DNA from 4 places in the Ensifer sp. EB106-03-01-XG145 genome. Region 2 is predicted to be linked to each of the others. Evidence: predicted binding sites of a transcription regulator. Region 2 holds the regulator's gene; each other region holds the start of a gene.

Region 1 (7,916 bases), on a different contig from region 2:
AATTTCCACGTACGGACAGCGGAAATGGCCGCACCCGCATCCCAATTCGCGCTTCATTGCGCTCGGGCGTTCGTACGTCAGTTTTTGGCGATCAGACGGAACGGGGTATTATCCAGTGTCCAAATCCCTAGACAGCTTCAATTGTCGCTCCACGCTCACCGTCAACGGTGTGGACTACGTCTATTACAGCCTGCCGAAGGCGGAGGCGAACGGTCTCGCCGGCGTTTCCAAGCTGCCCTACTCGATGAAGGTTCTGCTCGAGAACCTGCTGCGCAATGAAGACGGCCGCTCCGTCACCAAGAAGGACATCGAGAACGTTGCCGCCTGGCTCAACGACAAGGGCACGGCTGAAAACGAAATCGCCTACCGCCCGGCCCGCGTGCTGATGCAGGACTTCACCGGCGTTCCCGCCGTGGTCGACCTCGCTGCAATGCGCGACGCCATGGTCTCGCTCGGCGGCGACCCGGAAAAGATCAACCCGCTCGTTCCCGTCGACCTCGTCATCGACCACTCCGTCATCGTCGACGAATTCGGCACGCCGAACGCCTTTGCCCGCAACGTCGAGCTGGAATACCAGCGCAACGGCGAGCGCTACCGCTTCCTGAAGTGGGGCCAGCAGGCGTTCAAGAACTTCCGCGTCGTGCCGCCCGGCACCGGCATCTGTCACCAGGTCAATCTGGAATATCTGGGCCAGACCGTGTGGACCCGTGAAGAAGACGGCGAAATCACCGCCTACCCGGATACCTGCGTCGGCACCGACAGCCACACCACCATGATCAACGGCCTTGGCGTTCTCGGCTGGGGCGTTGGCGGTATCGAAGCTGAAGCCGCGATGCTCGGCCAGCCGGTCTCCATGCTTCTGCCTGAGGTCATCGGCTTCAAGCTGACGGGCAAGCTGAAAGAGGGCGTCACCGCGACCGACCTCGTGCTCATGGTCGTTCAGATGCTGCGCAAGAAGGGCGTGGTTTCGAAGTTCGTCGAATTCTTCGGCCCGGGCCTCGACAACATGACGCTCGCCGACCGCGCCACCATCGGCAACATGGGTCCGGAATACGGCGCGACCTGCGGCTTCTTCCCGGTCGACAGCGAAACCATCAACTACCTCACCATGTCCGGCCGCGAAGAGCAGCGCATTTCGCTCGTCGAAGCCTATTCCAAGGCCCAGGGCATGTGGCGCGACGGTGACGGCTCGGAGCTTGTCTTTACCGACACGCTGGAACTCGACCTCGGCGACGTCGTACCTGCCATGGCCGGCCCGAAGCGTCCGGAAGGCCGCATCCCGCTCGAAAGCATCGCGTCGGGCTTCGCAACCGCACTCGAAGGCGACTACAAGAAGCCGGGCCAGCTTTCGAACCGCTACGCCGTAGAAGGCACCGATTTCGATCTCGGCCATGGCGACGTTGCCATCGCTGCGATCACGTCGTGCACCAACACCTCCAACCCGTCGGTTCTGATCGCCGCCGGCCTGCTCGCCCGCAACGCCGTTGCCAAGGGCCTGAAGTCCAAGCCCTGGGTCAAGACCTCGCTCGCACCGGGATCGCAGGTCGTCGGTGAGTACCTGGCCAAGTCCGGCCTGCAGAAGGACCTCGACGCGCTCGGCTTCAACCTCGTCGGCTTCGGCTGCACCACCTGCATCGGCAACTCCGGTCCGCTGCCGGCGCCGATCTCGAAGACGATCAACGACAAGGGCCTGATCGCCGCCGGCGTTCTCTCCGGCAACCGCAACTTCGAAGGCCGTATCTCGCCGGACGTCCAGGCAAACTACCTCGCCTCGCCGCCGCTCGTCGTCGCCTATGCACTCGCCGGTACGGTCCAGAAGGACCTGACCAACGAACCGCTCGGCGAAGACAAGGACGGCAACCCGGTCTTCCTCAAGGACATCTGGCCGACCTCCAAGGAAATCCAGGAGTTCATCTTCAAGTACGTCACCCGCGAACTCTACGCGACCAAGTACGCGGACGTCTTCAAGGGCGACGAAAACTGGCAGGCCGTTCAGGTTCCTCCGGGCCAGACCTACGCCTGGGACGATGGCTCGACCTACGTGCAGAACCCGCCCTACTTCGTCGGCATGGGCAAGTCCGGCTCCGGCATCTCCGACATCAAGGGCGCGCGCGTCCTCGGCCTGTTCGGCGACAAGATCACCACCGACCACATCTCGCCGGCCGGTTCGATCAAGGCAGCCTCGCCGGCTGGTGCCTACCTCATCGGTCATGGCGTCGGCGTTGCCGACTTCAACCAGTACGGTACGCGTCGCGGCAACCATGAGGTGATGATGCGCGGCACCTTTGCCAACATCCGCATCCGCAACCACATGCTCGGCCCGAACGGCAAGGAAGGTGGCTACACCATCCACTATCCGTCGAAGGAAGAGATGTCGATCTACGACGCCGCCATGCAGTACAAGGAAGAGGGCGTTCCGCTCGTCATCTTCGCCGGCGTCGAGTACGGCAACGGTTCGTCGCGCGACTGGGCTGCGAAGGGCACCAACCTGCTCGGCGTCAAGGCCGTCGTCGCGCAGTCCTTCGAGCGTATCCACCGCTCGAACCTGGTCGGCATGGGCGTCATCCCCTTCGTCTTCGAAGAGGGCACGACCTGGGAATCGCTGGGCCTCAAGGGCGATGAAATCGTCACCATCGACAACCTCGCCAATGTCCAGCCGCGCGAAAAGCGCGTTGCCAAGGTCACCTATGGCGACGGCAGCGTGAAGGAAATTCCGCTGATCTGCCGGATCGATACGCTGGACGAAGTGACCTACGTCAACAACGGCGGCATCCTGCAGACGGTTCTGCGCGACCTCGCCGCCTGATCGCCAGACCATCGCGAAGCATTGGAGCCGGGACGTCGAAAGGCGCCCCGGCTCTTTCTTTGGTCGTCAAATCCCAAAACGTCCCAACACAAGCCCGTGCTCACCCGTCACCTCACTCCAACGTGACTTCCCGTTGATGCGTGGCCGGCGTATGTAATGAACTCCCCCATAAGGAGTAGGCCGACGGCCCCCAACGAAGTGACGCCATGACATCCGCAGACCGTTCTTTCATTCGCCCTTTTGCACTGGCTTTCGGGCTGTTCGCAGCCGCTGGTGCACCGGCCGGGGCACAGGACGGACAGGTGATCAAAGGCGTCGTGGAACTGTTCACCAGCCAGGGCTGTTCCTCCTGCCCGCCGGCCGATGCGGCACTGAAGGCCCTTGTCGATGGCGGTGACGTCGTGGCGCTCGCCTACCATGTCGACTACTGGAACTATCTCGGTTGGGCGGACACCCTGGCCTCCAAGGAAAATACCGAACGGCAATACGCCTATGCGCGCATGCTCGGCCGCAATGGCGTCTATACGCCCCAGGCGATCCTGAACGGGCGCGACCATGTCAACGGCGGCAATCTTCAGGCGATCAAGACGCGGCTGGAGACGATGAAGGCCGAAGGCAAGGGGCTTGCCGTTCCCGTCGAGGCGAAGATTGAGGGCGAAGAAATCCAGATCAACGTCGGTAGCGGCATCGGCAAGGCGAACGTCGTCGTCGTCTATTTCGACCGCGCGAAAGTGGTGAAGATGGAGAAGGGGGAGAACAGCGGCAAGGAAATCCCCTACTGGCATGCCGTGCGCGACATTCAGACGATCGGCATGTGGGACGGAAAGCCGGCAACCTTCACCCTTCCCGCAACGGTTCTGACCGAGCGGCCCGGCAACAGCGGCTGTGCCGTTCTCTTGCAATCGATGAAGGACAAGGAAACGCCGGGCGCGATCATCGGCGCCACGGCCGTGCTCGCCGGCCCGCAAGGCAAATTGTAAGCGGGCGCGGCGCAAGGGGGTGGTTCGGCCCGGCAGCATCGAGGGGCTGGGGCTGAGGGTTCGAAGTTACCGGACCGAACCGGCCATGGCTGCGTTCGGTGAACTCCCGCAGCATGACGACCTGACCGGACATACGGTGGCAACGACTCTGTCCGTCAGCGCTCGCGAGTTTTGCGGTGAATTGGGGCGGCGATTTGACTGAAATGGGGCAGAGGTAAGAAATGCCCTCTTCGTCCAACGGCTTCCGGCTTGCTTTTCGGCTCACGTCAGGCACACTGTTATCGTTCTGTCACAACAGAAGGCCGGATTGCCGATGACCGATGAGCCGGATTTGCCGCAAGGCGAGGCGCGCCATCAGCGCGAGATCACTTCCGAAGTGGTCGTCCATCTTCACGAATACAAGAACGCCAAGAACCCTCCCCCCATCACTTTCCATCGCCGCGAGTTGGACCAAATCCTTTGGGTCTACGGTCGAATGGTCGGCGAAGGCGAATGGCGGGACTACGCCATCGACCACCTGAAGGACCGCGCGGTCTTCTCGGTGTTCAAGCGTTCGGGAGAAATGCCGCTCTACCGGATCGAGAAGAACCCGAAGCTGTCGACGAAACAGGGCGCCTATAGCGTGCTGAACATTCACGGCACGATCCTGAAACGCGGCCACGAGCTCGCCCAGGTGCTCAAGGTGTTCGACAAGGTCCTGAAGCTGGTGGAAACCTGAAGCATGCCGCGCAAAGGTGCGCAGCGGTTTTGCGATAACGACATGCGAAATATCAGAAGCTTGAAGCGCTGGGAGCGGACCTGCAAGATCGCGACGCGCCTTAAGACCTGATCCGCACCGGCGTCCCGGTGAGATGCGCGGCGACCTCTTCCGACGCAGGGCTTTGACCCGCCCCGGGACGGCCGACTGCAATCAGCGCATGTCGGGCGTCCGCGAGGCGACGATCAGTTCTGATAGAGCGTGTCTGGATAGACGTCTTCCGGCGGATCGCTCTTCTGGCCCTCGCCAAGCGCGAGCTGCATGATCGCCGTGTCGAGCCAACGGCCATGCTTGAAGCCGGTCGCTTTCATCGTGCCCTGATGCTCGAAGCCGAGCGAACTGTGTACGGCGATCGATGCCGGGTGGGCACCGCCGATCACCGCAACCATCTGCCGGAAGCCGAGCTCGGTGCAACGACGAATGAGTTCGACGAGCAGCGCCTTGCCAGCACCCTTGCCGCGCGCTTCCGGCGCCAGGTAGATCGAATCCTCGACCAGAAAGCGATAGGCCGTGCGCGTCCGGAAGGCGGACGCATAGGCATAGCCGACGATCGATCCGCTGCCATCGCATGCGACCACATAGGGGTAGCCGTTGCCGATGATCGTCTCGAAGCGGTTTCGCATCTCCGCTTCGGAAGGAGGTTCGATCTCATAGGTGGCGACGCCGTTCAGTACGGATTCGCGATAGATCGCTGCGATGGCAGGAAGGTCGGCCAAGGTGGCGTCACGCAGACTCAGGGACATGGCGGTAAACTGCATCTCGAGGTTTCGTCGTCCTTTACTCCCATGGGGGCCGGGACGCGATCAACTATTTCCGGCAACAAAAAAGGCGGCCGAGGCCGCCTTTTCCGCTATTCGTTTCAAGCTTAGTTGTTCCGGTTGCCCATGAACTGCAGCAGGAACATGAACAGGTTGATGAAGTCGAGGTAGAGCGTCAGCGCGCCCATGATCGCCTTGCGGCCGGCAACGGTGCTGTCATCGGCTTCGTAGTACATTTCCTTGATCTTCTGCGTGTCGTAGGCGGTGAGGCCAGCGAAGATCAGAACACCGATCACGGAGATCGCGAAGCCGAGGGCCGACGAAGCAAGGAAGATGTTGACGAGCGACGCGATGATCAGGCCGAAGAGGCCCATGATCAGGAACGTGCCGAAGCCCGACAGGTCCTTCTTGGTCGTGTAGCCGTAGAGCGACAGAGCGCCGAACGAAGCGGCCGTGACGAAGAACGTCTGCACGATGCTCTGGCCGGTGAAGACCAGGAAGATCGACGACAGAGACAGGCCCATCAGGGCGGCATAGATCCAGAACGTCGTCTGTGCTGCGGAGACGCTCATCGAATTAATGCGGAAGCTCATGAAGAAGACCATCGCCAGCGGCGCCAGCATCACGACCCACTTCAGGGGCGAAGCGTAGATGAGCTGGGCGAATGCCGGATTGGAGGCGGCAAGCGCATAGGTTCCGTAAGCTGCCACGCCGGTGATCGCCAGGCCCAGGGCCATCAGGTTGTAGACCTTCAGCATGTACGCGCGAAGGCCCTCATCGATCACGGCACCCGCCTGAGCGCCGGCGGGCGACATTCGGGTTTGGTAGTTTCTCAGATCAGCCATTGTTTCCTCATTTAAGCTCCGGTGGAAGTTACGGTGTCGGGCGGCGAACAGTCTCGCTTTGGAAGGCTGGCTTCCACGCCCAGGCGCCGCTGCGGAGCTCCAGCATGCCTGTGGATAAATATGATGCCGAAACCCGTTGCGTACAAGACCCGAAGCCCCTGGATTCGAACGCATCCGGCCGTTTCCGGCATGCACGACAGGGATTTACGGTTAACTTCACCGCTCAAAGCTCCCGCAGGACCGGCGCCGCCTTCTGCCCGAGAATACGCCAGGTACCGGCAAGACCGATGCCGACGGTCATCACCAGCGCCCCGACGACGGTCAGGATCGCGACATCCGGCAGGAAGTCTGACGGCAACTTCATGATGCGGCTGACGACGAACCAAGCGGCAACTCCGCCGGCAAACAGGGCGAAAACCGCCGTTGCGAGGCCGAGAATGGCATATTCGTAGCTGAACGCCCGGATAAGGGTCGCGCGCGTCGCACCCAGCGTTTTCAGCACCACGGCGTCGTGGACGCGCGCCCGGTTGCCAGCGGCGAGCGCACCGGCAAGCACCAGGACGGAGGCGACGAGCGCCACTGCGGCCGCCGCCCGGATGGCGGTTGCCAACTGTCCAAGCAGCCCGTTCACGATGTCGAGAGCATCCTTCACCCGCACGCTTGTGATCGTCGGATAGGCGTTGGTGACGGCCTTCAGCACCGCCGCCTCCTCTTCCGGCGTCGCTGCCGGATCGATGACCGTTGCCAACCACGCATGCGGCGCACCGGCGAAGGTGTTCGGCGAAAACACCATGACGAAGTTGATCGAAAGCGATTCCCACTCGACGTTGCGGAAATTGGCGATCTTGGCGGTGATGTTGCGGCCAAGCACGTTGACGGTCACGGTGTCGCCGATCTTCAGGCCGAGTTCGCCGGCCTCTTCCGCCGAGAAGGAAACCAGGGGCTCGCTACTATAGTCGGCCGGCCACCACGTGCCCGCGGAAAGCGTCGCGTTCTCCGGCTTGTTCTTGGCATAGGTGATGCCGCGGTCGCCGCGCAGCACCCATTGGCCGCCGGGCGGCACGTTGCGGCTGTTCACGTCCTCACCGTTGAAGGCAATGATCCGGCCACGCAGCATCGGCACCTCGATGACCTTGCCCTTCGGGATCGTCCGGTTGAGCACCGAGCGGAAGCCTTCGATCTCGTTGCCCTGGATATCGACAAAGAAGAAGTTCGGCGCCCGCTCCGCCATGCTGCCGGTAAGCTCGCGGCGCAGATTGCCGTCGATCAGAGCCAACGTTACAAGCAGCGCCAGCCCAAGACCCAGCGACAACACGACCGAGGACGTGAGTGCGCCGGGGCGATGGATGTTGCCGATCGCCAGCCTGAGGGCCGGCGAGTTGACCCGCGGGCTGCGGCGCGCAAGCCAGGCGATCGCGAGCGCGACGACGCGCAGGACAATGAAGGCAAAGGCGATCGCGCCCAGGAACACCAGCGAAATATAGCGGTCGTAGGCCGTCCAGATCGCGAGCCCCGCGAGCGCGGCAAGACAAGCGACGGCGCCGAGCAAATAGGGCCATGCCGGAAAGCCGGAGGGGTCGAAACCCTGCTGGCGGAAGAGCGCGGTTGCCGGAATGGCCCGCGCCCGCCCGAGCGGCAGGATGGCGAAGGTCAGTGCCGTCAGCACGCCGAAGAGCGCGGCGAGACCGAGCGCCCCCGGATAGAGATGAAACTCCGTCGAGATCGGCAATAGATCTGCCAGGAACTGCGCGGCGATGAAGGGGATCAGCA
Region 2 (7,916 bases):
AAGGCACGACGTGATCGTCACCGGCGAAGTCGAATTCACCAAGCCCTGGCGTCATGTCAGTCATGTCTTGCTCCTTGCCTCAGCAACTGCGTTGCGCCGGGGACATTCCTGTCCCCCGGCGCAACGTGCCCGCTGTCTCAATCGATCCCGCGATAAACGGATTGTCCACCGGATATGTGCCATCAGCCATTGCGCCGCGCACCACCCGTGGCAGTCGGCGCTTCACTGTTGCCAGGAGCGCCCTGCAGCCGCCTAGATCGTGTCGCACGGCGGCAATGTCAATAGCCGGCCTCACAGCCGCCGAAGCGCTGCGCCATCGCGCTCACCGCGGCGCTCGCAAGGGCCTAGACGAGCCCCATGCACCAGGCGATGATCGACTTCTGCGCATGCAGGCGGTTTTCGGCCTCGTCGAAGACCACCGACTGCGGACCGTCGATCACCTCGTCGGTCACCTCCTCGCCACGGTGCGCCGGCAGGCAATGCATGAACAGCGCATCGGATGCCGCTTGCTTCATCAGCGCCTCGTTGACCTGATAGGGCTGGAAGACGTTGTGGCCGCGGGCACGATGCTCCTGGTTCATCGACACCCAGGTGTCGGTGACAACGCAATTGGCGTTGGCGACCGCCTGCTCGGCATCGTGACACAGCAGGATCTCGCCGCCGTTGTTGCGGGCCCAGTTCAGGATCTTGTCCTGCGGCTCGGAGCCGAGCGGCACGGCCATGTTCATGCGATAGCCGAAGCGGGCGGAGCCTTCGATCAGCGAGTGCAGCACGTTGTTGCCGTCGCCGGTCCAGGCGATCGTCTTGCCCTTCACCGGTCCGCGATGCTCCTCGAAGGTCATGATGTCGGCCATGATCTGGCACGGATGGGTGTCATCGGTCAGGCCGTTGATGACGGGTACCGTCGCGTGTTCTGCCAATTCCAGCAGGCGGCGATGGTCGGTGGTGCGGATCATGATCGCGTCGACATAGCGCGACAGGACCTTCGCCGTATCGCCGATCGTCTCGGCGCGACCGAGCTGCATCTCCGTGCCCGAAAGGAACAGGGTTTCGCCGCCGAGCTGGCGCATGCCGACATCGAAGGACACGCGGGTGCGGGTGGACGGCTTTTCGAAGATCATCGCCAGCATCTTGCCGGCGAGCGGCTTCTCGGCGGTTCCGGCCTTGGTCGTCGCCTTTCGGACGCGGGCATCATCGATGATCGTCCGAAGATCGGCGGCCGTCATGGCCGAAAGATCGAGAAAGTGTCTGGTGCCTGCCATCGTACTCGGTTCCTCAAAAAATCGAACCTATGTGCGCCACGCAGCGGCGTGAACGCACGAAGGTCATTCTACCATCCTGGGTCAGTCTTGGCCCTATCGGTCAGGCCGCAGCGTTACCACTTGCCTTCCGCACTGCTTCGGCGGCGCGCTCGATGCGTGCGAGGCCCTCGCGTGCTTCCTCCGCCGTCACCGTCAACGGCGGCAGCAGGCGCAACACGTTGTCGCCGGCCGGCACGGCCAGGAGCTTCTCGGCGCGGATCTCCTTCAGGAGATCCGCCGAGGGGCCCTTTACCTTGATGCCCAGCATCAGGCCATCGCCGCGGATATCTTCGATGATATCGGGATAGCGATCCTTCAGCGAAGCAAGACCCTGGCGGAAGACGAGCGCGACGTCGCGCACATGGGCGAGGAAGCCATCAGCGAGGATGACGTCGAGCACGGCGTTGCCGACGGCCATCGCCAGCGGATTGCCGCCATAGGTCGAGCCATGCGTGCCCGCCACCATGCCGGCGGCCGCCTCTTCCGTCGCCAGGCAAGCGCCGAGCGGGAAGCCGCCACCGATACCCTTGGCAACGGCCATGATATCCGGGCGGATGCCCGTCCACTCATGGGCGAAAAGCTTGCCGGTGCGGCCGACGCCGGTCTGAACCTCGTCGAGGATCAGGAGCAGGCCGAATTCGTCGCAGAGGGCGCGCAGTTCCTGCATGAATTCCTTGGTCGCGGGACGGATGCCGCCCTCGCCCTGGATCGGCTCGATCAGGATCGCGGCGGTCTCCTCGGTGATCGCATTCTTGACGGCTGCGAGGTCGCCGAACGGAACCTGGTAGAACCCTGGGGCCTTTGGCCCGAAACCTTCAATGTACTTTTGCTGACCACCGGCCGCGATCGTCGCGATCGTGCGGCCGTGGAAGGCGCCCTCGAAGGTGATGATGTGAAACTTCTCCGGCTGGCCTTTGGCGAAGTGGTAGCGCCGCGCCGTCTTGATCGCGCATTCCAGCGCTTCCGCACCGGAATTGGTGAAGAAGACCCGATCAGCAAAGGTTACGGCGGCCAGGCGGCGTCCAAGACTTTCCTGACCGGGAACCTCGTAAAGGTTGGAAAGGTGCCAAACCTTCTCGGCCTGCGCCTTCAGCGCCTCGACGAGATGCGGATGCGCATGGCCGAGCGAGTTCACGGCAACGCCGGCAGCGAAGTCGAGATAGCGCGAGCCGTCTTCGGCGATCAGCCAGACGCCCTCTCCTCGCTCGAAACGCAACGGCGCGCGCATGTAGGTATCGTAAAGCGGCGTGGTTGCAGTCATGCGAGGCTCTCCTTCACTCCAATCGGCATCGGTCCCGCTGCTTCATGCGGCCCGATAAAAATCAAAAATGCCGCCTTTCGGCGGCGCAGGCACTATTCCTATTTCGCACTGCAATGTCAACAAAACCAAGCCTTGCAGCGCGGTAACGAGATCCATTTCCCTGCGACGAAAAAATCGGCCGGAAGGGCTTGCAAAAATGCAACGCTGATCGAGCAAGTTGGGGAAAACTACGAATTCGATTCGGCGTGATTCCCCGGACTCTTGCCACGGAGTCCGGCGGTCAGTACGTTAACATTCAATTACTAGACGCATGCGGCGGACCTAGTCACCAAAAGAGTTATCGCGTTTGCAACCTCGAGATTCAACCGGGGTGCGGTGAGGGATTCTGCCATCCCCAACGCTGAGAACGGAGAGTGCAGAAATGAACTGGACTGACGAGCGGGTGGAGAAACTGAAGAAGCTTTGGTCCGAGGGCCTGAGCGCAAGCCAGATCGCGGCACAGCTCGGCGGCGTCAGCCGTAACGCTGTCATCGGCAAGGTTCATCGCCTGAGCCTTCCCGGCCGCGCCAAAGCCGGCGGCAGCACCACTGCGGCAGCCCGCCCGAAGCGGCCGACCTCGGCGCCGCGCGCTCCGAACTACGCCTCGCGCGTTTCGACCCGCACCGTTGCCCGTCCGTCCGGCGCCACCGTCCTCAAGGAAGAGATCGAAGTCGATCTCGTTGCCGAGCAGGATTTCAGCATCCAGACCGACGTGGTCGTGCCGATGTCGCGCCGCCTCGAGCTGACCCAGCTCACCGAACGCACCTGCAAGTGGCCGATCGGCGACCCGCTGAAGGAAGAGTTCCACTTCTGCGGCAACGATTCCCCGGAAGCTTCGCCCTATTGCAGCTTCCATGCGCGGCTTGCCTACCAGCCATCCGCCGAGCGCCGTCGGATGCGCTAAGGATCCGCACAGGACCAAAACGAAAGGGGCCGATCGGCCCCTTTTTTATTGACTTCTGTTTGCCCTTCTCAGCTTTCGAGCGAGTAGCCGGCGCCGCGCACGGTGCGGATGACATCAGGCATGGTCGAGAAGTTCAGCGCCTTGCGCAGGCGGCCGACATGCACGTCGACGGTCCGCTCGTCGACATAGATGTCGTGGCCCCAGACGCCGTCCAGCAACTGCGAGCGCGAGAAGACACGGCCCGGAGAGGACATCAGGAACTCCAGCAGGCGGAACTCCGTCGGCCCCAGGCGAACTTCGCGGCTGCGACGATGGACGCGATGGGTTTCCCGGTCGAGCTCGATGTCGCCGCAGCGCAGCAGCGTCGAGAGAACTTCGGGCTTCGCCCGACGGAGCATCGCCTTGACGCGGGCCATCAGCTCCGGCGTGGAGAAGGGCTTGACCACATAGTCGTCGGCCCCGGTCGCGAGACCGCGAACGCGCTCGCTTTCCTCGCCGCGCGCCGTCAGCATGATGATCGGCAGCCGCTCCGTCTCCGGGCGCTGGCGCAACCTACGGCAAAGCTCGATGCCGGAGACGCCCGGCAACATCCAGTCGAGGATCAGAAGGTCGGGCAGGCGTTCCTGTAGCCGGATCTCCGCCTCGTCACCCCTGAGGATCGTATCGACGTCGAAGCCTTCAGCTTCCAGATTGTAACGCAGCAGGACGCTCAGCGCCTCTTCGTCTTCGACCACGGCGATTTTTGGCAACATCAGATAACGTCTCCTTACCGCGAGCGCCGCGCGGGTCCAGCGGACCGGCCGGCACTCAGACACTCTAAATCTGGAGCACCCCCGCCAATTTCAAAGGCGGTGCGAAAAGCCGCATGCTTCAGATGCAGGAATTCGGGGCCGCGACCGAAGCCGCGACCGGATGATATTCATGGGGCATGCATTGCGAACGGCGCGTTTAACGCCAGAGCGGGATGAGGAAAAGTGTATGCGGTTGTCCCCCGCATCCCGCTCCAACCTTCTAGTCGTTGACCGAGCCCAACGTCGACGTGTTGTCATCCTTCGGGCGCTCGCCCTCCGGCTGGGCACCCGTCGCCATGTAATAGATCGTCTCGGCGATGTTGGTCGCGTGGTCGCCAATACGCTCGATGTTCTTGGCACAGAACAAAAGATGCGTGCAGGGCGTGATGTTGCGCGGATCTTCCATCATGTAGGTGAGCAGCTCGCGGAACAGCGAGGTGTAGATCGCGTCGATCTCCTCGTCGCGTTCGCGAATGCTGTTGGCCTTCTCCGGCGAGCGCGAGGCATAGACGTCGAGCACTTCCTTGAGCTGCACCAGAGCGAGCTCGGCGAGGTGCTCGAGACCGCGGGCGAGCTTGCGCGGGATGCCGGAGCCGGCGACCGCGATCACGCGCTTGGCGGTGTTCTTGCCGAGGTCGCCGACACGCTCCAGGTCGGAGGCAATGCGGATCGATCCCATGATCTCGCGAAGGTCGGCGGCGACAGGCTGGCGCTTGGCGATCGTCACGATCGCCTTCTCGCCGATCTGACGCTCGGCATCATCGAGAACGGTGTCGTCCGAGATTACCTTCTGCGCCAGCGCCAGGTCGGAATTGACCAGGGCGCGGACGGATTCGGCGACCATCTGCTCGGCGAGACCGCCCATTTCCGAGATGCGGCGCGTCAGGTACTTCAGTTCTTCGTCATAGGCGGACATGATATGCATGGACATGATCGTCGATCCTTACGGGCGCTTTCCAGTGACTGTTGCAGCCGTGATGGGCCTCAGCCGAAGCGGCCCATGATGTAATCCTGGGTGCGCTGGTCATCCGGGTTGGTGAACATCTTGTCGGTGTCGTTCTCCTCGACGAGATTGCCGAGGTGGAACATGGCGGTGCGCTGCGACACGCGGGCGGCCTGCTGCATCGAGTGGGTCACGATGACGATCGTGAAGTTCGTGCGCAGTTCGTGGATGAGTTCCTCGACCTTGGCGGTCGCGATCGGGTCGAGTGCCGAGCAGGGCTCGTCCATCAGGATAACTTCCGGGCTGACGGCAACAGCGCGTGCGATGCAAAGGCGCTGCTGCTGACCACCGGAAAGGCCGGTACCCGGCTCCTGCAGGCGGTCCTTCACCTCGTTCCATAAACCTGCCTTCTGCAGGCTGGTCTCGACCACCTCGTCAAAGTCCGCCTTGGTGCGGGCAAGTCCGTGGATGCGCGGACCGTAGGCGACGTTGTCGTAGATCGACTTCGGGAACGGGTTCGGCTTCTGGAAGACCATGCCGACGCGGGCGCGCAGTTCGACCACATCGATGGTCGGATCGTAGATGTCGTCTTCATCGAGCGTGATCTTGCCGGTGACGCGGCAGTTCTCGATGGTGTCGTTCATGCGGTTCAGCGTGCGCAGGAAGGTCGACTTGCCGCAGCCCGACGGACCGATCAGCGCCGTTACCGTGTTCTCGCGGATGTTGAGGTTGACGTCGAAAAGCGCCCGCTTCTCGCCGTAGTAGACCGACACATCCTTGCCGATCATCTTGAAGGGAACCGTGTTCATTTTCTGATCCAAGGCTTTCTCGACCGCTGCTTCTGACATGATGTTCATAGTAATTACCTCACTACCAACGGCGCTCAAAGCGACGTCGCAACAGAATGGCGCCAAGGTTCATGACGACGAGGAAGATGAGAAGAATGATGATCGCGCCGGAGGTGCGCTCGACGAAGGCGCGTTCCGCCTCGTTGGCCCACATGTAGATCTGCACCGGCAGCGCTGTCGACGGCTCCATCGGCGAACCGGGATAGTCGACGACGAAGGCGACCATGCCGATCAACAGCAACGGCGCGGTTTCGCCAAGCGCGTGGGCAAGGCCGATGATCGTACCGGTCAGAATGCCCGGCATCGCCAGCGGCAGAACGTGGTGGAAGATGGTCTGCATCTTCGAGGCACCGAGACCGAGCGCCGCCGAGCGGATGGACGGGGGGACCGCCTTCAAGGCCGCGCGGGTGGCGATGATGATCGTCGGCAGGGTCATCAGCGTCAGCACGAAACCGCCGACGACCGCTGCCGAACGCGGCATGCCGGCGAAGTTGATGAAGACGGCGAGACCCAACAGACCATAGACGATCGACGGAACGGCCGCGAGGTTGTTGATGTTGACTTCGATCAGGTCGGTGAGCCGGTTCTTCGGAGCGAACTCTTCGAGATAGATCGAGGCGGCGACACCGATCGGCAGCGACAGCACGAGCACGATCAGCATCATGTAGAACGAGCCGAGGGCGGCAACGCCGACGCCCGCTGCCTCAGGACGGCTGGAGGCGCCGAAGGTGAAGATGCCGGTGTTGAAGCTCTTCTTCAGGACGCCGGCGCTTGCGAGCTCGTTCATCCAGGTGACCTGCTGGTCCTTGACCTTGCGCTTGCTCTCTTCGACCTTGAGGTCGATCTGCCCCTTGTTGGCGGAGTCGATGTTGGCTTCTGCCAAAAGCGTGACCGGAATGGTCTTGCCGACGATGGACGGATCCGCCACGACCATGTCGCGCAAGAGCGTACGGGAGCTCGCAGAAACCATGTCGGTCGCCTGCTTGACCAGCGGCCGCTTGGTCGCATCGATGCCGAGCTGCTTGACGAGCGCATCACGCACCAGCAGCGGATAGTTGGCGGTCATCAGTACCTTGCTGTCGGTCGTGCGTTCGCCGTTGGGGTCGATGACCTTTTCGGTGAATTCGATCGGCAGCGTGATCGTCGTCTGCTGGAACGCGGTGTAGCCGTTGGAAATGACGGTCCACAGCAGCAGCGCCAGGAAGAAGAGACCGGTGCTGATTGCCGCAATGCCGTAGGCGCGGAACCGGCGCTCGGCGGCATAGCGACGCTTGATGCCGATATCGCGCTTTGCGGATTCAGGACGGGCGGAGATCCGGACGGTCGGGGAAGCGATGTCGGTCATTCGTACTGTTCCCGGTATTTGCGCACGATGTAGAGCGCGTAAATGTTGAGGCCGAGCGTGATGACAAAGAGCGTGATGCCCAGCGCGAAGGCCACCAGCGTCTGCGGCGAGGTGAACTCGAGGTCGCCCGTCAACTGGTTGACGATCTTCACGGTCACCGTCGTCATCGGCTCGAAGGGATTGATCTGCATGCGGGCTGCGACACCGGCTGCCAACACGACGATCATCGTCTCGCCAACGGCACGCGATGCGGTCAGAAGCAGCGCGCCGACAATGCCGGGAAGTGCTGCCGGGAGAATAACCTTCTTGACCGTTTCCGAGCGGGTGGCACCGAGACCGAGCGAGCCGTCACGCAATGCGCGCGGCACCTGGGTGATGATGTCGTCAGAGAGCGACGACACGAACGGGATCAGCATGATGCCCATGACGATGCCTGCGGTGACCACGCTCTGCGCCTGGATGAAGTTCTGGTAATTGCCGGTGA
Region 3 (7,916 bases), on a different contig from region 2:
CCGCGTCGGAAAGGCCGCGCTTGGATTTGTAGTAGAGCGTGTACTGGTCCATCGTCTGGAACTGACGCTGGCCGGGCGCGTGGTCCATCAGCGAGACGAGCTTGACCTGTGGGTCGTTCCGGAAGTCCTCGTAGTGATCGAGCACGTCGGAGGTCGAGACCTCGCAGCGCAGGTGGATCAAGTGGTCGGCGCGCAGCCGACCTTCTTCCTTGGCCTGCGCGAGGGCGTCGGCCATGCTGCGCATCTCACCCTTCTGGAAACCGCCGTCTTCGTCGGAGCCGAGCCGCAGGCAGTCGAAGACCGTGGTGATGCCCGAGGTGACGACCTGCGCGTCGTGCGCCTGGATCGCCGCGATCTTCAGCCAGCGCACGCCCGGGCGCGGCGAATAGTGGGCCTCAAGGTGATCGGTGTGCAGTTCGATGAGGCCGGGAATAAGGTAGTCGCCTTCGAAGTCCTCGCCGCTGGCGACCGTCCCCCCGGAGATATCGGCAATCTTGCCGTCGCGGATCAGCACCGAGCCGTCGAGGATACTGTCCTCGAGGACGATGCGGGCGTTGGTCAAAACCTGTTCTTTGCTCATCTCATGCAATCTTTCGTTGGGTGTCGCTGCCGAGCGGCAGCAGGGAGCGGACAGTAAAGGGGGCGCCGCGCTCCGGTTCGACGAAGAGCGCGACTGACGTCACGTGAAGCGGTCTGCCGATATGTTCGGCAAAGGTGGATGCGAGCGCCGATCGCATGACGCCGCTGGTTTCGGTGGGCACCGGACCGGTCAAAGTCAGATGGAACTGAAATTCTTCGAATACATAGGGATAGCCCCATTCCCTCAGGTAGCGCCTCTGGCGTTCCGGGAGGCTCTCCGGCTTGCGCCGGGCGAAGTCCGCCTCCGACAGCGGCGCGCGGAACGGGTCGAAGCGGTAAACGGCATCTTCGGCCAGATCCTGCAGTTCGGCAGAGAGAGCGGACGGTACCAGGGCGAAGAACGGGCCGAGCTGGTGCAGGACGATTTCAGGGATTTCGAAGGGATCGAGGTCAGCGGCGAAGCATTCAAAGATGCTGAGGAGTTCGTCTTCGTCGCGGCCCTCGGCAAGCTCGAAGGGAGCCTTCAGCGTTCCGTGAAAACCGTAGCGTCGCGGGTCTGCTGTCAGTGTGCGTTGCGTCGCTTCGTCGATCCCGGCGATCGTCGGAAGAGCAAGATCCTGGCCGGTAAAGGCGTCACGGCCAAGCCAACGGGACGCGGTCTGCGACAGCCGGTCGTCCGCCGGCGGCGCGAAGTAGATTGCATAACGCACGGTCTTCACTTTCTTGTAGCGACCGGCCCGCCGGGGAGGCGGGTCGATTGTTTGCGGGATGCGATGCGCAGCTAGCCGATTTCCATGACAACATCATGATGGCGGACGCGCAAATGCTTGGCTGTCGTCAATGTGCCCTGCGACCCATCAGGCGTGAACGGCACGCGTTCGAGATGCTGTCGAAAATAAAGACAACCAGCAAGATCAGAAGCACCATGTAGGCGACATTTTCCCAATCGGAATTGGTGCGCATTGCTTCCCAGAGCTTGAGACCGATACCGCCCGCGCCGACGGCGCCGATGATCGTCGCCGAACGGGTGTTCGATTCCCAGAAATAAAGCGCCTGGCTGGCAAAGACCGGCAACACCTGCGGCAGCACGCCGAAGCGCTGTACGGCAAGCGGCGCGGCGCCCACCGACTTGACGCCTTCGCGCTGCTTGTCGTCGATATTTTCCAGCGCCTCGGAATAGAGCTTCCCGAGCGTGCCGGTGTCGGTGAAGAAGATCGCCGAGATACCGGCAAGCGGTCCGGGGCCGAAGGCGCGGGTAAAAAACAGCGCCCAGATGAACATATCGACCGACCGCAGGAAGTCGAAGAAACGCTTGACCAGTTGATTGGTCATGAAGCTTGGCGTGATGTTGCGGGCTGCGAGGAAGCAGAGCGGGAAGGCGATCAGCGATGCAAAGAGTGTGCCGACGAAGGCCATGACGACGGTCTGCAGGAGCTTCGTCCAGACATCCAGATGCTGCCACTCGGCGTTATAGAGGATGTTGTTCCAGGCAAGCGAGAGGTTCGAGCGGGACGGATCGATGCGCTCGCCAGATATGATGAGCGAGGCGACCTCGCCATAGCTCTTGCCGAAGAAGGGCGAGTTGGTGTCGAAGAGGAAGTTCGCCCAGCCGAAGAAGCGATTGCGGATAGAAACCTCGTCGCCTTCGACTTCCGCCCAGCCGGTGGCGCCGAATGCAAGCACGATCTTCTCGCCCGGACGCTTCTGCGTCGCCCAGGTGGGCAGCGTGCCCTGCGGCATCACCCTGTCGGCGCCATCGATGGCCATCACCAGGGTCTCGCCGCCATGCGTCGCCTTGACCAGGCTGTCGGCGATCTCGATCCTGGTTGAGCGGTCATAGGTCACGACGACTCGGGTCAGGACTTCTTCCGTGCGGGTTTCGACGCGGTTTTGAGCTTCGGCCGTGGTGGTGCCGCCGAGTGCTGAACCGGGCGTCATGAAGCTGAAGGACGAGCTTGCCTTCGGCTTTGCCGCCTGCGTCGTCGACGCCGGAGTTTCCACGCGGCGCGTCACCGTCTCCTTGTCGAGTTCCACCCAATCCGGATCGGGATTGGGCCCGAGCGGCGAATTGCGCTGATAGTTGAGGCTCATTGTCCGGTCGGAGGCGATGTGGATCTCGGGCCGCACCTCGTAGGAGACCCAGTCGGCGAGATAAGTGCCGGCGATACCCCAGTTGGCGTTTCCAAGCACCTGACCGATCGAGAAGAACCACCAGCTGAAGATGAGATAGACGACAATGCCGCCGGCGATCGTTGCCGTGCGTACACGCTTGGAGGTCGAGGATTTCAGGAGCTCGGGATGGCGGGCCGCGATCGCGTCCATCTCCATCGGGCTCAGTCGTGTGGTCGTGGTCATAGCGCGCACCTACTGGGCAAGCTGGAAGGCCTGTTCGCCAACGAGGCGACGGCGAAGCCAGGCGGAAAACTGGTCGACGGCGAAAATGGTCGCGAACAGCAGGATGACGATCGCAAGCGTTTTCGCCTGGTGGCCCTGGCCGATCGAAAGGCGCAGCAGCTCGCCGATGCCGCCGCCACCAACGGCGCCGATGATGGTCGAGGCGCGCACGTTGATTTCGAGGCGCAGCAGGAAGTAGCTGGTGAAGTTGGGCAGCACCTGCGGCACCATGCCGAACCAGACGCGCTCGATCCAGTTGCCGCCCGCAGCACGCAGGCCCTCATCCGGTTTCATGTCGGCGTTTTCGACCACTTCGTAGAAGAGCTTGCCGAGCGCACCGACCGTGTGGATCGAGACCGCGGCGATCGCGGGAATGGGGCCGAGCGAGAGGATGGCGAGGAAGAAGCCGGCAATCACCACTTCCGGAAAGGCGCGCAGGATCTCCATGATCCGGCGAACGGTACCGCGGATCCACGGATTGGGCATCAGGTTGCGCGCTGCGAAGAAGCAGAGCACGAAACCGAGTGCCGTGCCGATGATCGTCGAGAAGATCGCGATGTTCACGGTCTCCAGCATCTTGTCCAGGTATTCGGGGATATAGAAGCTGTCGGTCAGGTACAGCCGGCCGTCCGGGTAGTTGTATTTGAAGCTGCCGTCGTCATAGGGCGAGGGCAGGTCGAACATGGCACGGAAGATTTCCAGTCCGTCACGCGGTGCGAGATCGCCGACGAAGTCGAAGAAATGCGGCAGGCGATCGAAGAACTTGCCGGCGTTGGAATCGTTGGCGAACCAGAGCGAGCCTGAGAGCGCCAGGAAGAGGATGCCGAAGCCGAGCCAGGAGTAAAGCCGGCGGCGGGAACTCAGTTCCTGCCAATGGCGCTCGATGACGGCGCCGTTGTCGCTCAGATTCCGCGGGAGCAGGGAAGTTGCCATGACCGTTCCGGCTCGCGCCGGCCTCTATGGCATTTCAAGGAAAAGCACGGAGCGGCTTTCCGTCAGGAAATGCGTGAAAACAAAGCGGTAGGGTATGGTTGAAGGGCTGGTGTCGAGCACCCCTTCAAACAGTGAAACGCTGGCCGTTTGGGCGGCCAGCGTTCCCGGAAGATGCGGTCTATCAGCCGCCGATCGTTGCCTTGCGGGCGTCGATGATCGGCTTGTAGAAATCGGAGTTGACTTCGGTGTAGCCGGTGAAGTCACCGCCCTGGATGGCGGAGAAGCAGGCAGCGTCGGTCTTCGGCAGGTCGACCATGAACTGCTTGAACTTCGCCTTCATGTCGTCGTTCATCGAGGTGCGCACGACGATCGGGCCGTTCGGGATCAGTGGCGACTTCCAGAGCTCGACGAGGTCGTTCATGTCGAGGATGCCCTTGTCGACCATCTTCTTCAGGTTGCCCGAGGTGTAGCCGTCCTTGAATTCGCCGACACCCGAGCCGAAGGTCGTGCCGGCATCGAAGGTGCCCTTGACGACTTCGAGAACGAGGTTTTCGTGACCGCCGCCGAAGCCGGTTTCACCGAAGAATTCCTTGACCGGCGCGCCGATCGCTTCAGGCAGGGTGACGAGCGGGACGAGGTAGCCCGAGGTCGAGTCCGGATCGGCGAAGCCGAGCTTCTTGCCCTTCAGGTCTTCGAGCTTGGTGATGCCGGAATCCTTGCGGGCAACCATGATCGAGTGGTAGCCGGTCGAACCGTCGGTCTGAACGGTCGTCAGGATCGGCTCGACGGCGTCAGCCTTGGCGAGGTAGATCTTGGCATAGCCGGAAGCGCCGAGCTCGGCGTAGTCGAGCGTGCCACCGAGCAGGCCCTGGATAACGCCGTCATAGTCGGCGGCCGGGAACAGCGAGACCTTCTCTACGCCGATGGCAGCCGGCAGCTTGTCGACGAGGCACTGGAAGTTGCGCAGGCGGTCGGCTTCGTTTTCGCCGCCGAGAATGCCGATGCGGAATTCCTTGAGGTCTTCAGCCTGGGCGTGGCCGACGAGGGCGAGGAGCGCGACGGCGCCCAGCAGAGCTTTCTTCAGCATAAGGTTCTCCCGTGTGTCCGGCTTGGCCGGATCCTATTCGGTTTCAAAGAGGTGCCCTTGACGCGGGCTTTCGATCCTGGCGGGCGTCAGATGCCGGCCAGTGCCAGCGGCTTGAGGCCGGCAGATGCCGTTTCTTCCTGCGGTTCGGCCGCCGGAATGTTGATACTGGTGGAGGTCATCGATTCCTCGATGCCCGTGTCGGCGCCGTAGATCTCGGCAACCGCTGCCGCCGTCAGATCCTTGGGCTGGCCGTCGAAGACGACGCGGCCATGCGCCATGCCGATGATGCGTTCGCAATAGTTGCGCGCGGTATCGAGGGTGTGGAGATTGGTGATGACCGTGATGCCGTCGCGTTCGTTGATGTCGCGCAGTGCGTCCATGACGATTTTGGCGTTCAGCGGGTCGAGCGAGGCGATCGGCTCGTCGGCGAGCAGAACCTTCGGCTGCTGCATCAGTGCGCGGGCGATCGCCACGCGCTGCTGCTGGCCGCCGGAGAGCGTGCCTGCGGGCTGAAGTGCGGTCTGTTCGATGCCGAGGCGCTCGAGCGCGCCGATCGCCATGATGCGTTCTTCGCGGGTGAACATGTTGAGGATGCTGAGCACTGTCGAGCGGTGATTGAGACGACCGAGCAGAACGTTGGTGAGCACGTCGAGGCGCGGCACCAGGTTGAACTGCTGGAAGATCATCGCGCAGTCACGCTGCCAAGTGCGCAGTGCAGCGCCGCGAAGCGACGAAACCTCACTGCCGTCGAAGACGATCGAACCCGAAGACAGGTCGACGAGACGGTTGATCATGCGCAGCAGCGTCGACTTGCCGGCGCCCGAACGGCCGATGACGCCGACCATCTGACCCTGGGGGATGTCGAAGGTAACCGAACTTACGGCTGTCTTCTTGCCGAACTGGCGGGTTACACTCTTCAACTGAAACATTTCTAGCAGGTCCTCTTTCGGGGAGACCGGTCATCGGTATGACACCTGCCATATCGGCGCTTCATGAAAGCGAAATGTCAGTTTGTTGTAAGTTCTGTTACAGTTCACACCCGCGCGGGCTGGGTTAATCAAAAGTGAACGATATCGCGCCGGTGGGTGCCCGATTGGCCACCTCCCGCAAGATTGCAGCTTGAGATTCGGCTGGATCGAGGGCGGTCGCCTGATCGCGTCCTAGCACAGTAACGCCAGGCGATTCCTGGCTCTACGGTCCAGGCTCCAAGGTTGCCCCCGGAACATAGAGCGCAATCGGTCGGATCTCGTAGATCGCCGTTGGATTGCTGCGTCGCAGGTCGCGTGCCGCTGCGATGGCCGCCTCGATCGTCGGGAAGTCCACGACATAGAGGCCGAGAAGCTGCTCTTTGGTTTCCGCGAAAGGGCCGTCTGTGACGATGCCTTCGCCCTTGCCCCTCAGTGTCATCGCACCTTCGACGGGGCCGAGCCGTGCGGCCGGTCCGAATGATTTCTGCTGAACGAAGCGATCATGAACCTGGAGCAGCTCGGACATCAAGGCCGCATCCTCCTCCTCGCTCCAGGATTCGACGACGCCTGCGGTGTGATAAGCCAAGATCGCATAATACATGAACCGTCCTCCCGGACTCATTCCTGTCAGGTTTCGCCGATGGCTTCAATCGGTGTGGCGAGGTTCTGGCTTGAACTCCATTCTCGAAATCACCCAAAGGATGCTGTGGCCCGACGCTAGGCCCGGGGTCGATCCGGGAACTGCGCTTTTGAGTTCGCGCGCCGAATTGCCGCTTTGTCCTGTACTTGTCCGAAGTCGGAGACGGGATGCCCTGCTGCCTCTTGCCGGTATGACGGCGCCTCGGCGCCGGAGGCTCTTCATTGGCTCATTCATCACGAAGACACATGGTCCCATCACTTCGTTTCATGGAGCGGATGCGCTTCCGCCCTTGACTCGTCTTTATCGATCTTTTCTAACTTATGTTGTCAGACATCTTACATAAACGGGAACCCATTGCTGACGTTCAAACAGGAGGAATGCGTGAGGAAACTGGTTCTACAGCTTGCCGTCGGCGCTGCCGCGCTGGCGCTTGCCACCGCCGCGCAGGCAGGCGAGACGCTCGACCGTGTCATGAGCAAGAAGGCCATGGTGGTCGCCACCAATAGCGGGTGGCCGCCGCAGAGCTATCTCGACGACAGCAACCAGCTGGTCGGCTTCGACATCGATGTCTCCCGCGAGATCGGCAAGCGCCTTGGCGTCGAGGTCAGCTTCGAGACGCCGGACTGGGCAACCTTGACAGGCGGCCGCTGGCAGGGACGTTATGACGTCGGCGTCGGCTCCGTCACCCCCACCAAGGCACGCGCCCAGGTCATCGACTTCGCCGGCATCTATTACTACAGCCCCTATGTCTATGTGCTGCACAAGGACAGCGAGGCGAAGTCTGTCACCGACCTGAACGGCAAGGTCGTCGGCGTTGAAACGGCCACGACATCGGAGGATTTCATTCGCCGGCAGTTGGAAATCGACGCGCCGGGGCTTCCGCCGATCGAATACAAGCTGGAACCGGGCGAGATCCGCACCTTCGCCGATTCCATGCTTCCCTTCGACGACCTGCGCCTCGGCAATGGCGTGCGCCTTGATGCGGTCATCGCGCCGGAACAGACAGCGCTCAACGCCATCAAGAACGGTTATCCGCTCAGGGTCCTTGACGGCGAGTACGCGTTCAAGGAGCCGCTTGTCGTGATCGCGGAAAAGACCGACCCCGAGTGGACGAAGAAGATCGGCGACCTCATCGCGGAGATGAAGAAGGACGGCACGCTCGCGAGCTTTACCACCAAGTGGTACGGCAAGGACTATAGCGCCGACTGAATTGGACAAGTCTGCGCGGCGGCAGTTCGTGCCGCCCCGCAACCCTTAATCGCTGTCCGCAGAGCGAGAGAACATGTCCTATCCCGACACCTACTACAAAAATACG
Region 4 (7,916 bases), on a different contig from region 2:
GCGAAATCTCGGGCTCGATGCAGAAGCGGCTCGATTCCCACACCGAGGCGCTGCGGATTTCCGGATTGTCGCCGAGCAGGATCGGGAAGGTATCGTCCAGCATGTTGGGGCCGAGCGTCGGCAGCAGCCTCAGCGAGCCACGCAGCCGGCCGTCGGGAGCGTAGGATAGCACGTAGAGCGGGTTCGCCGTGTCGTAGTTGTCGATTTCCCATGCGCCGTCCGTCTGAACGTCCCACTTCAGGAAGTCGTGGAAGACGCGCTTGCGCAGCCGGAACATGTCGTCGACGGCCTGCGGGTGCTGTGCTCGGGTCTTTCCGTTCAGGATCCTGATCATCTTTTTCTCCATCCTTGTCTTGGGATGGGCGGATGCTGTCAGGCTGGCGGCGGTCGCGTAACTGTCGGTAGTGACAGTTTAAATCAGCGATATTTCCCACTAGATTTCGAGGGGTTTTGGGAGGGCATTGGCGCGAGCTGCGTCAAACGGTGGGGATCAGCGCATGGCGGACGGCCTGGGCGACCGCTTGCGTGTTGGAGACGACATTCAGCTTGCGCCTCGCATTGGTCATGAAGAAGCGCACAGTGCGTTCGGAAATGCCGAGGATAGTGGCGATTTCCCAATAGCTCTTGCCGGCGGCGGCCCAGGTCAAAACCTCGGTTTCGCGACCGGTGAGGCGCATGTCACGCGCCGAAAGGCCGCCGGCCATTGCGCCATGTTCCAGCATGGCCGCATGGAAAAGATTCGCGGCGAGCTGGAAATCGCGCAGATGTTGGCGCCGATAGGCCGTCCATTCGTCGGCCGGCATGTTGACGTTGATTGCCAGCAGCGCCGTCCGACCTGCGGGCGATGGCAGCGGCAAGGCAACGCCCTCGGTGGAAATGCCGATTTCCTGCGCGGCCTGGAACAAAGGCTCGCATTCCGGGAACCGATGTCGCGCCATCGTCCATTCCACCGGGCGCACGCCGCCAAGCGCGAGCTTCAGGATCGGATCGATTCGGTGAAGGCCGCGCGAACGGTAGATCTCGGCGGCATAGGCGCCGAAGGTGTGATGCAGGCGGCAGATCTTGAGCTCGTCCGCATAGGGCTCGGCTTCGAGGTACAGGAGATGGGCAATGCGGAACGTGCGGCGCATCAGCGTAAAGAAATGAGCGGGCTCGACACAGCCCCCGCCTTCCAGGATTTCCAGCATGTCGAGGACAGCCTGCTGCTCAGTCATGCCACAACACCGAATCTCGTCCGAAGCCACAGCATGGTTAGAGGTTCACCTTTTGTCCAGCGCAAACTTACCCGTTTGGTGTGTGGTGCCAATTTTGCAATTTTCGATTGCCGGTTCTTGCGACCGGATCGCGCGAGCGGGCAGCAGAGGATGATTCCGCTGTGATTCTCGGGCGATAGAGCGTCGCGCTCAACAACTGCGCGACGCCTGGATATGGCATTGGGGGCGCCGGTCTGGCGCCTGATAGCTGCGAAGATCGAAGGCGATCTCCGCGGTATCATGTCAGCCCGGATGGCTGGCTTCGACGACCGCGAGGGCCGCCATGTTGACGACACCGCGCGATGTGACCGAAGGCGAAAGGATGTGCGCGGGAAGCGCCGAACCCAGCAGGATCGGACCGACATGCAGGCTGTCGGTCATGGTCTTGACGACGCCGAGCGTGATGTTGGCGGCATCGAGATTGGGGAAGACCAGCAGGTTGGCTTCACCCGGCAGGCTGCTGTCCGGCATGACGCGTTGGCGCAGCGCTTCCGAGATCGCCGCATCGCCGTGCATTTCACCGTCGACTTCGAGGTCAGGCGCGAGTTCGCGCACGAGCTGAAGCGCCTTGCGCATTTTGGTGGCGCTTTCCGAGTCGCGCGAACCGAAGTTCGAATGCGAGACGAGCGCTGCACGCGGCGTGATGCCGAAGCGGCGGATTTCCTGCGCGGCCATGACGGTCGTCTGCGCGATCTCCTCGGCGCTCGGGCAGTAGCTGACATAGGTGTCGGTGAAGAAGGTCGCGCCGCGCTGCGAGATCAGCAGGCTGAGGGCGGAGAAGTCGAGCACGCCTTCGCGCTTGCCGATGATCTGCGAAACGTCGCGCATGTGCCTGGAGTACCGGCCTTCGACGCCGCAGATCAGCGCATCGGCTTCGCCGCGCTTGACCGCAAGCGCACCGATCACCGTCGTGTTGGTGCGCACGATCGTACGGGCCGCCTCCGGGATGACGCCGAGGCGTCCGACGAGGGCGAAATAATCCTCGACATAGTCGCGGTAGCGCGGATCGCCTTCGGGGTTCACCACTTCGAAATCGACATCCGGACGGATGCGCAGGCCGTAACGGCGCAGGCGCGTCTCGATGATCTGCGGACGGCCGATCAGGATCGGTCGGGCCGTGCTTTCTTCCAGCAGCACCTGGGCAGCGCGCAGCACGCGCTCGTCTTCGCCCTCGGCAAAGATCACGCGGTTTTTCTGGGCGTTCTTCGCGGCTGCAAACACCGGCTTCATGATGAAGCCCGAGCGGAATACGAAGCGGTTCAGCTTGTCGAGATAGGCGTCATAATCCTGGATCGGACGGGTGGCGACGCCGCTTTCCTCAGCCGCCTTGGCGACGGCCGGCGCGATCCTGAGGATCAGGCGCTGATCGAACGGCGAGGGGATCAGGTAGTCGGGACCGAAGACCGGGGTTTCGCCGGAATAGGCGCGAGCGGCAACGTCGGACGGCTCCTCGCGGGCAAGGCCGGCGATAGCGCGGACCGCCGCCATCTTCATTTCTTCGTTGATCGTTCTTGCGCCGCAATCGAGCGCGCCGCGGAAGATGTGCGGGAAGCACAGAACGTTGTTGACCTGGTTCGGGAAGTCCGAGCGGCCGGTGCAGATCATCGCGTCCGGACGGGCGGCACGGGCCTCTTCCGGCATGATTTCCGGCGTCGGGTTGGCAAGCGCCATGATCAGCGGCTTTTCGGCCATCTGCACCAGCAGTTCCGGCTTCAGGACGCCGGCAGCGGAAAGCCCGAGGAACACGTCTGCGCCGCCGATGCTGTCGGCGAGCACGCGGTTGTCGCTCTCCTGGGCGTAGATGGACTTCCACTCGTCCATCAGCACTTCGCGGCCCTTGTAGACGAGGCCTTCGAGATCGTGCACCCAGATGTTCTCGCGCTTGGCGCCGAGGATGACGAGCAGGTTGAGGCAGGCGAGTGCTGCCGCACCGGCACCCGACGTCACGATCTTCGCCTTGGCGATATCCTTGCCGGCGAGTTCCAGGCCGTTGAGGATGGCGGCGGCGACGATGATCGCGGTTCCGTGCTGGTCGTCATGGAAGACCGGGATCTGCATCTTTTCACGCAGCTGGCGCTCAACCTCGAAACATTCGGGCGCCTTGATGTCTTCAAGATTGATGCCGCCGAAGGTCGGCTCCAGCGCCGAGATCACGTCGACCATGCGCTCGATGCTCGAGGCGTCGATCTCGATGTCGAAGACGTCGATGCCGGCGAACTTCTTGAAAAGGACGGCCTTGCCTTCCATCACCGGCTTGGAGGCGAGCGGCCCGATATTGCCGAGACCGAGCACGGCCGTGCCGTTGGAGATGACCGCGACCAGGTTGGCGCGCGCCGTGTAGTCGGCGGCCGTTTCCGGGTTGTCGCGGATGGCGATGCATGGCGCGGCCACGCCGGGCGAATAGGCGAGTGCCAGATCGCGCTGGTTGCCGAGCGGCTTGGTGGGCTGGATTTCGAGCTTTCCCGGGCGCGGGTAACGGTGGAAGAAAAGGGCCTGCTGGTCGATGTCGCCGCTGGCCGGACCGATGTGGGATTTCGTCTTGTCGCCCGTGTTCATGCTCTCACATTCCTCATTCGTGGTCGTGCCTTTTGGCATGAATTCGGAGCGAGGTACAGTTTGCCGTGCTGATTTCGGCGGCCAGACCGGCGGCAAGGCACTCATGTCATCTTCCTGAAACACGAGTCTGGTTTTCACGGGGGCAGGAAGCGTAATTAAAGACGAGGCTGGCATGACGGCGCAGCAAGACAACTCCGTACGAAAGCTCAGGACGTTGTTCATCTCCGACGTCCATCTCGGGTCGAAGGCCGCCAAGACGGACTTCCTGCTCGATTTCCTGCGGCATCACGAAGCGGAGACGATTGTGCTGGTCGGCGACATCGTCGACGGCTGGCGGCTGAAGCGCAGCTGGTACTGGCCGCAGAACTGCAACGACGTCGTCCAGAAGCTTCTGCGCAAGGCCCGCAAGGGCACCCGCATCGTCTATATCCCCGGCAATCACGACGAGTTCCTGCGCGATTTTCCCGGCGTGCACTTCGGCGGCATCGAGGTGGCGCAGCGCTACATGCACGAGGGTGCCGACGGCCGTAACTATTTGGTGCTGCACGGCGACGAATTCGACGTCGTGGTCCGCAATGCCCGTGTGCTCGCCTATCTCGGCGACTGGGCCTATGACACGGCGATCGCCATCAATATCGGCCTGGCCGCCATCCGCCGCCGCCTCGGCATGCCCTACTGGTCGTTCTCCTCCTGGGCCAAGCTCCAGGTGAAGCACGCCGTCAACTTCATCGGCGAATTCCAGAAGGTGGTTGCCGAGGAAGCCCGCCGCCACGACGCTCAAGGGGTGATCTGCGGCCACATCCACCATGCCGTCATCGAGGACATCGGCGATATCCGCTACATCAATACCGGTGACTGGGTGGAAAGCTGCACGGCGATCGCCGAGCACCATGATGGCACGATGGAACTCATCACCTGGCATCAGATGCGCGGTGGCGCGCTTGAGGGCGAAGCCTCTGGTGAAGCCGACAAGCTGCTTGCCCAATTGCTGACACAGCGCGCTGCGTAACCGGAGAGCGACAGGTCACCTCCTGTCGCGAAAACTAGGTTATGGCGAGGCATGCCAGGGCTGTGCTAGAGATTGAGCACAGCCATCAGGTCAGCCGATGATTCCCTCCTCAGCGCCCGCATCCGTGGGCCCTCCGCCGCGCCATTTCGCGCTTCGCATCGCCTTGCTCTTCTGCGCGCCGTTGATCGTCAACGGCTTCGCGATGCCGTATTTTCCGATGTGGCTCAGCACGCTCTCGATGAGCGACTTCGAGATCGGCGTCGTGCTGGCGCTGCCGATGTTCGTGCGCGTCATCACCGCGCCGATCGCCGGCGTCATCGCCGACCGCCTCGGCGAGCGGACGATCGTGCTGATCTGGTCTGGCTTCCTGTCGCTCGCAACCGCTCTGGTGTTGTTCTATTTCCGCGACTTCTGGCCGGTGCTGGTCATCTACACGCTGCAATCGGCGGTCTATTCGCCCTATGTGCCGATCGTCGAGGCGATCGCGCTTTCTGGCGTCCGCCGCTGGGGCTTCGACTACGCCCATATGCGGCTCTGGGGCTCGGTCGCCTTCATCGGCGCAACCATGCTCGGCGGCTGGATGGTCGGCATATTCGGCAGCGACATGGTGCTGCCGGCGATGGCGATCGGTTTCGGCCTGACGATTGCCATGGCCTATGCGGCGCCGCGTGTCGGCAAGCCGCGCCGGCCATCGCCGATCACCGCGCTCACCGAGCCGCCGCCGAAGTCGCTCAAGCAGCTCGACCTGCAGCTGCTCCTGATCGGTGTGACGCTGGTCAATGCCAGCCACGCGATGCTTTTTGCCTTCTCGGCGATCTACTGGCAGCACATCGGCTACAGCGGCACCGAGATCGGCCTGCTCTGGAGCGCGGGCGTGGCCGCCGAAGTGACGATGTTCATCTTCGCCAAGGCGATCAGCCGCCGTTTCAGCGTCTGGGTGATGATCCTGTCGGGCTGTTCGCTCGCCGTGGTGCGCTGGATCATCTTCCCGATGGATCTCGGTTTCAGCGGCTACTTCATCCTCCAGTGCTTCCACGCCTTCACCTATGCGATCATGCACACCGGCATGCAGCACAAGCTCGTCGAGCGGGTGGTGGAATCCCAGGAAGCGTCCGCCCAGGGGCTCTACTTCTTCTACACCGGCATCTTCACCGCGATCTTGACGTTCCTATCGGGCTACTTCTACGCCTGGTACGGGGTGAAGGGGTTCTATTCGATGTCGGTCGTCGCCTTTGCCGGCTGCTGCTTTGCGGTCGCCGCCTGGTATCTTCAGCCCCAGAGGCGCGGCTCCGGCGGGAAGACCAGCGAAGCCTCGTAGCGCAGGCCGGGTGTGCGGTCTTCGGCGAGCAGCAGCGGCCCGTCGAGATCGACGAAATCGGCGCCCTGGGCCACTAGGATCGCCGGGGCCATCGCCAGCGAACTGCCGACCATGCAACCGACCATGACCTTAAGGCCGAGGGACACGGCCTCATCACGCATGCGTAGCGCTTCGGTAAGGCCGCCGGTCTTGTCGAGCTTGATGTTGACCGCGTCGTAGCGGCCGACGAGCGCGGCGAGGTCCTCGGTCGCGTGCACGCTTTCATCCGCACAAATGGGTACGGGGCGGGCAATCGTCGCCAGTGCCTCGTCGCGCCCGGCGGGCAGCGGTTGTTCGATCAGGTCGATCCGTTCCTCGGCGCAGATTGCGAAGTGATAGGCGAGGGTTTCGGGCGTCCAACCCTCATTGGCATCGAGGATGATGCGGCTCTCAGGCGCGCCGGCCCGTACGGCGCGGATACGCGCGGCATCGTCCGGTGTGCCGACCTTGATCTTGAGGAGTGCGCGGTGGGCATATTTCGCCGCCTGTTCGCGCATGGCGTCTGGCTCGGCGAGCGATAACGTGTAGGCGGTGGTCAGTGCGTCGGGTGAGGCTATGCCCGCAAGCGCATGAACAGGCTTGTTTTTCTGTTTGGCCTCCAGGTCCCACAGTGCACAATCGACGGCATTTCGTGCGGCGCCTGGTTTCATTTGGCGCTGCAGTTCGACACGGGTCAGGCCAGCCTCGATGCGCGGGCGAATGGAAGCGATCTCGGCCAACACTGAATCGATCGTTTCACCGTAGCGGCCGTAGGGCACGCACTCGCCGGAACCGGTGTGGGTGCCGTCACTGATTCGGCAAGTAACGACGCTCGCCGTCGTCTTGGAGCCGCGCGAGATCGTAAAGGTGCCTGCGATCGGGAAATGTTCCACCGCTGCATCGAGAGAAAGTGACATGAAAACGTCTCCGGCCTGCATTCTGAAGGGCTGGTATCGCCACCGGTCGAAGGTTCGGGTGACAGCAACGATACGAGCGGTTATGACGGTGTAAGGATTTACGAATCTTTACGGCGACGCGCGTTGAGATGCGCAAAGTTCGCTGTAACACTTTAGGCCCGCTGCATAAATTTGTCCTGAGACCGACCCCGATCCAGGGAATTATGCAGTAGAAATTCGGGAAAACAGAAGCCACGTGTCGCAACCTGCCCGCAAGATGACCGCTGATGTCGCGCTGGCCGAAAGTGGTGGCGAGCGAAGCTATGTCTTCACCGGCGTCTGGCGGCATGAAACAGCCGAGGCGATGGCGGCGAAGCTGGACCAGCTCGCGCGCAAGGGTGACAGCGCCGCTCAGTTCGACCTGTCCGGCGTGACCGCGATGGATACGGCCGGGGCCTGGATCATCCGCCGCTTCGTGACCCGTGTCGTCGGGCCGTCCAGAGATGACGTTCACTTCGCCGACGGCGGGCAGCGTTATGTCGAGCTGATCGACGCCTTGCCGGCAGAACTGCGTTCGCCCGATGAAGGCAAGGAGCGGGTGCCGCTGTTCCAGCGCATATTCGCGCCGGTCGGCGAGGTCATGATCGCGACCTGGGAAGATATCGTCGCTGCCATGTACATTCTTGGCTCTGCGGTGCGCGGCGCCCAGCTGAAGCTTGGGCGGCACAGCGGTGTCTCGCCGGCGGCGATCGTTCATCAGATCGACCGGATGGGCGTGATGGCAGTGCCGATCATCATGCTGATGTCGTTCCTGATCGGTGCGATCATTGCGCAGCAGGGCGCGTTCCAGCTCCGCTACTTCGGTG

What was found. Region 2 encodes PhoB, which activates phosphate uptake and scavenging genes when phosphate is short. Its sites were predicted from a motif close to TGTCATNNANCTGTCAT; they were not measured.
Region 1: the regulator PhoB is predicted to act here: its motif matches at 4,063-4,079, upstream of AC3WWH_RS11545 (DUF2794 domain-containing protein).
Region 3: the regulator PhoB is predicted to act here: its motif matches at 5,986-6,002, upstream of phnC (phosphonate ABC transporter ATP-binding protein).
Region 4: the regulator PhoB is predicted to act here: its motif matches at 3,914-3,930, upstream of AC3WWH_RS22350 (UDP-2,3-diacylglucosamine diphosphatase).

The regions. Positions count from the first base shown of each region.
Region 1 is NZ_JBYTEC010000003.1:187,704-195,619, forward strand. Features, by position in the region: gene acnA (aconitate hydratase AcnA) at 116-2,806, shown strand; gene AC3WWH_RS11540 (DUF1223 domain-containing protein) at 3,013-3,786, shown strand; gene AC3WWH_RS11545 (DUF2794 domain-containing protein) at 4,100-4,504, shown strand; gene AC3WWH_RS11550 (GNAT family N-acetyltransferase) at 4,729-5,286, opposite strand; gene AC3WWH_RS11555 (Bax inhibitor-1/YccA family protein) at 5,409-6,146, opposite strand; gene AC3WWH_RS11560 (ABC transporter permease) at 6,370-7,916, opposite strand, start outside.
Region 2 is NZ_JBYTEC010000001.1:463,590-471,505, reverse strand. Features, by position in the region: gene AC3WWH_RS02335 (Hsp33 family molecular chaperone) at 1-64, opposite strand, end outside; gene argF (ornithine carbamoyltransferase) at 345-1,262, opposite strand; gene AC3WWH_RS02325 (aspartate aminotransferase family protein) at 1,363-2,562, opposite strand; gene AC3WWH_RS02320 (GcrA family cell cycle regulator) at 2,984-3,505, shown strand; gene phoB (phosphate regulon transcriptional regulator PhoB) at 3,574-4,257, opposite strand; gene phoU (phosphate signaling complex protein PhoU) at 4,517-5,230, opposite strand; gene pstB (phosphate ABC transporter ATP-binding protein PstB) at 5,281-6,096, opposite strand; gene pstA (phosphate ABC transporter permease PstA) at 6,110-7,432, opposite strand; gene pstC (phosphate ABC transporter permease subunit PstC) at 7,429-7,916, opposite strand, start outside.
Region 3 is NZ_JBYTEC010000011.1:92,032-99,947, reverse strand. Features, by position in the region: gene AC3WWH_RS23640 (alpha-D-ribose 1-methylphosphonate 5-triphosphate diphosphatase) at 1-580, opposite strand, end outside; gene AC3WWH_RS23635 (DUF1045 domain-containing protein) at 582-1,289, opposite strand; gene phnE (phosphonate ABC transporter, permease protein PhnE) at 1,417-2,934, opposite strand; gene phnE (phosphonate ABC transporter, permease protein PhnE) at 2,944-3,906, opposite strand; gene phnD (phosphonate ABC transporter substrate-binding protein) at 4,088-4,993, opposite strand; gene phnC (phosphonate ABC transporter ATP-binding protein) at 5,080-5,922, opposite strand; gene AC3WWH_RS23610 (YciI family protein) at 6,185-6,562, opposite strand; gene AC3WWH_RS23605 (transporter substrate-binding domain-containing protein) at 6,983-7,810, shown strand; gene AC3WWH_RS23600 (NAD(P)/FAD-dependent oxidoreductase) at 7,884-7,916, shown strand, end outside.
Region 4 is NZ_JBYTEC010000010.1:87,019-94,934, forward strand. Features, by position in the region: gene AC3WWH_RS22335 (acyl-homoserine-lactone synthase) at 1-334, opposite strand, end outside; gene AC3WWH_RS22340 (helix-turn-helix transcriptional regulator) at 477-1,214, opposite strand; gene AC3WWH_RS22345 (NADP-dependent malic enzyme) at 1,497-3,809, opposite strand; gene AC3WWH_RS22350 (UDP-2,3-diacylglucosamine diphosphatase) at 3,982-4,818, shown strand; gene AC3WWH_RS22355 (MFS transporter) at 4,916-6,136, shown strand; gene dgcA (N-acetyl-D-Glu racemase DgcA) at 6,088-7,071, opposite strand; gene AC3WWH_RS22365 (ABC transporter permease) at 7,328-7,916, shown strand, end outside.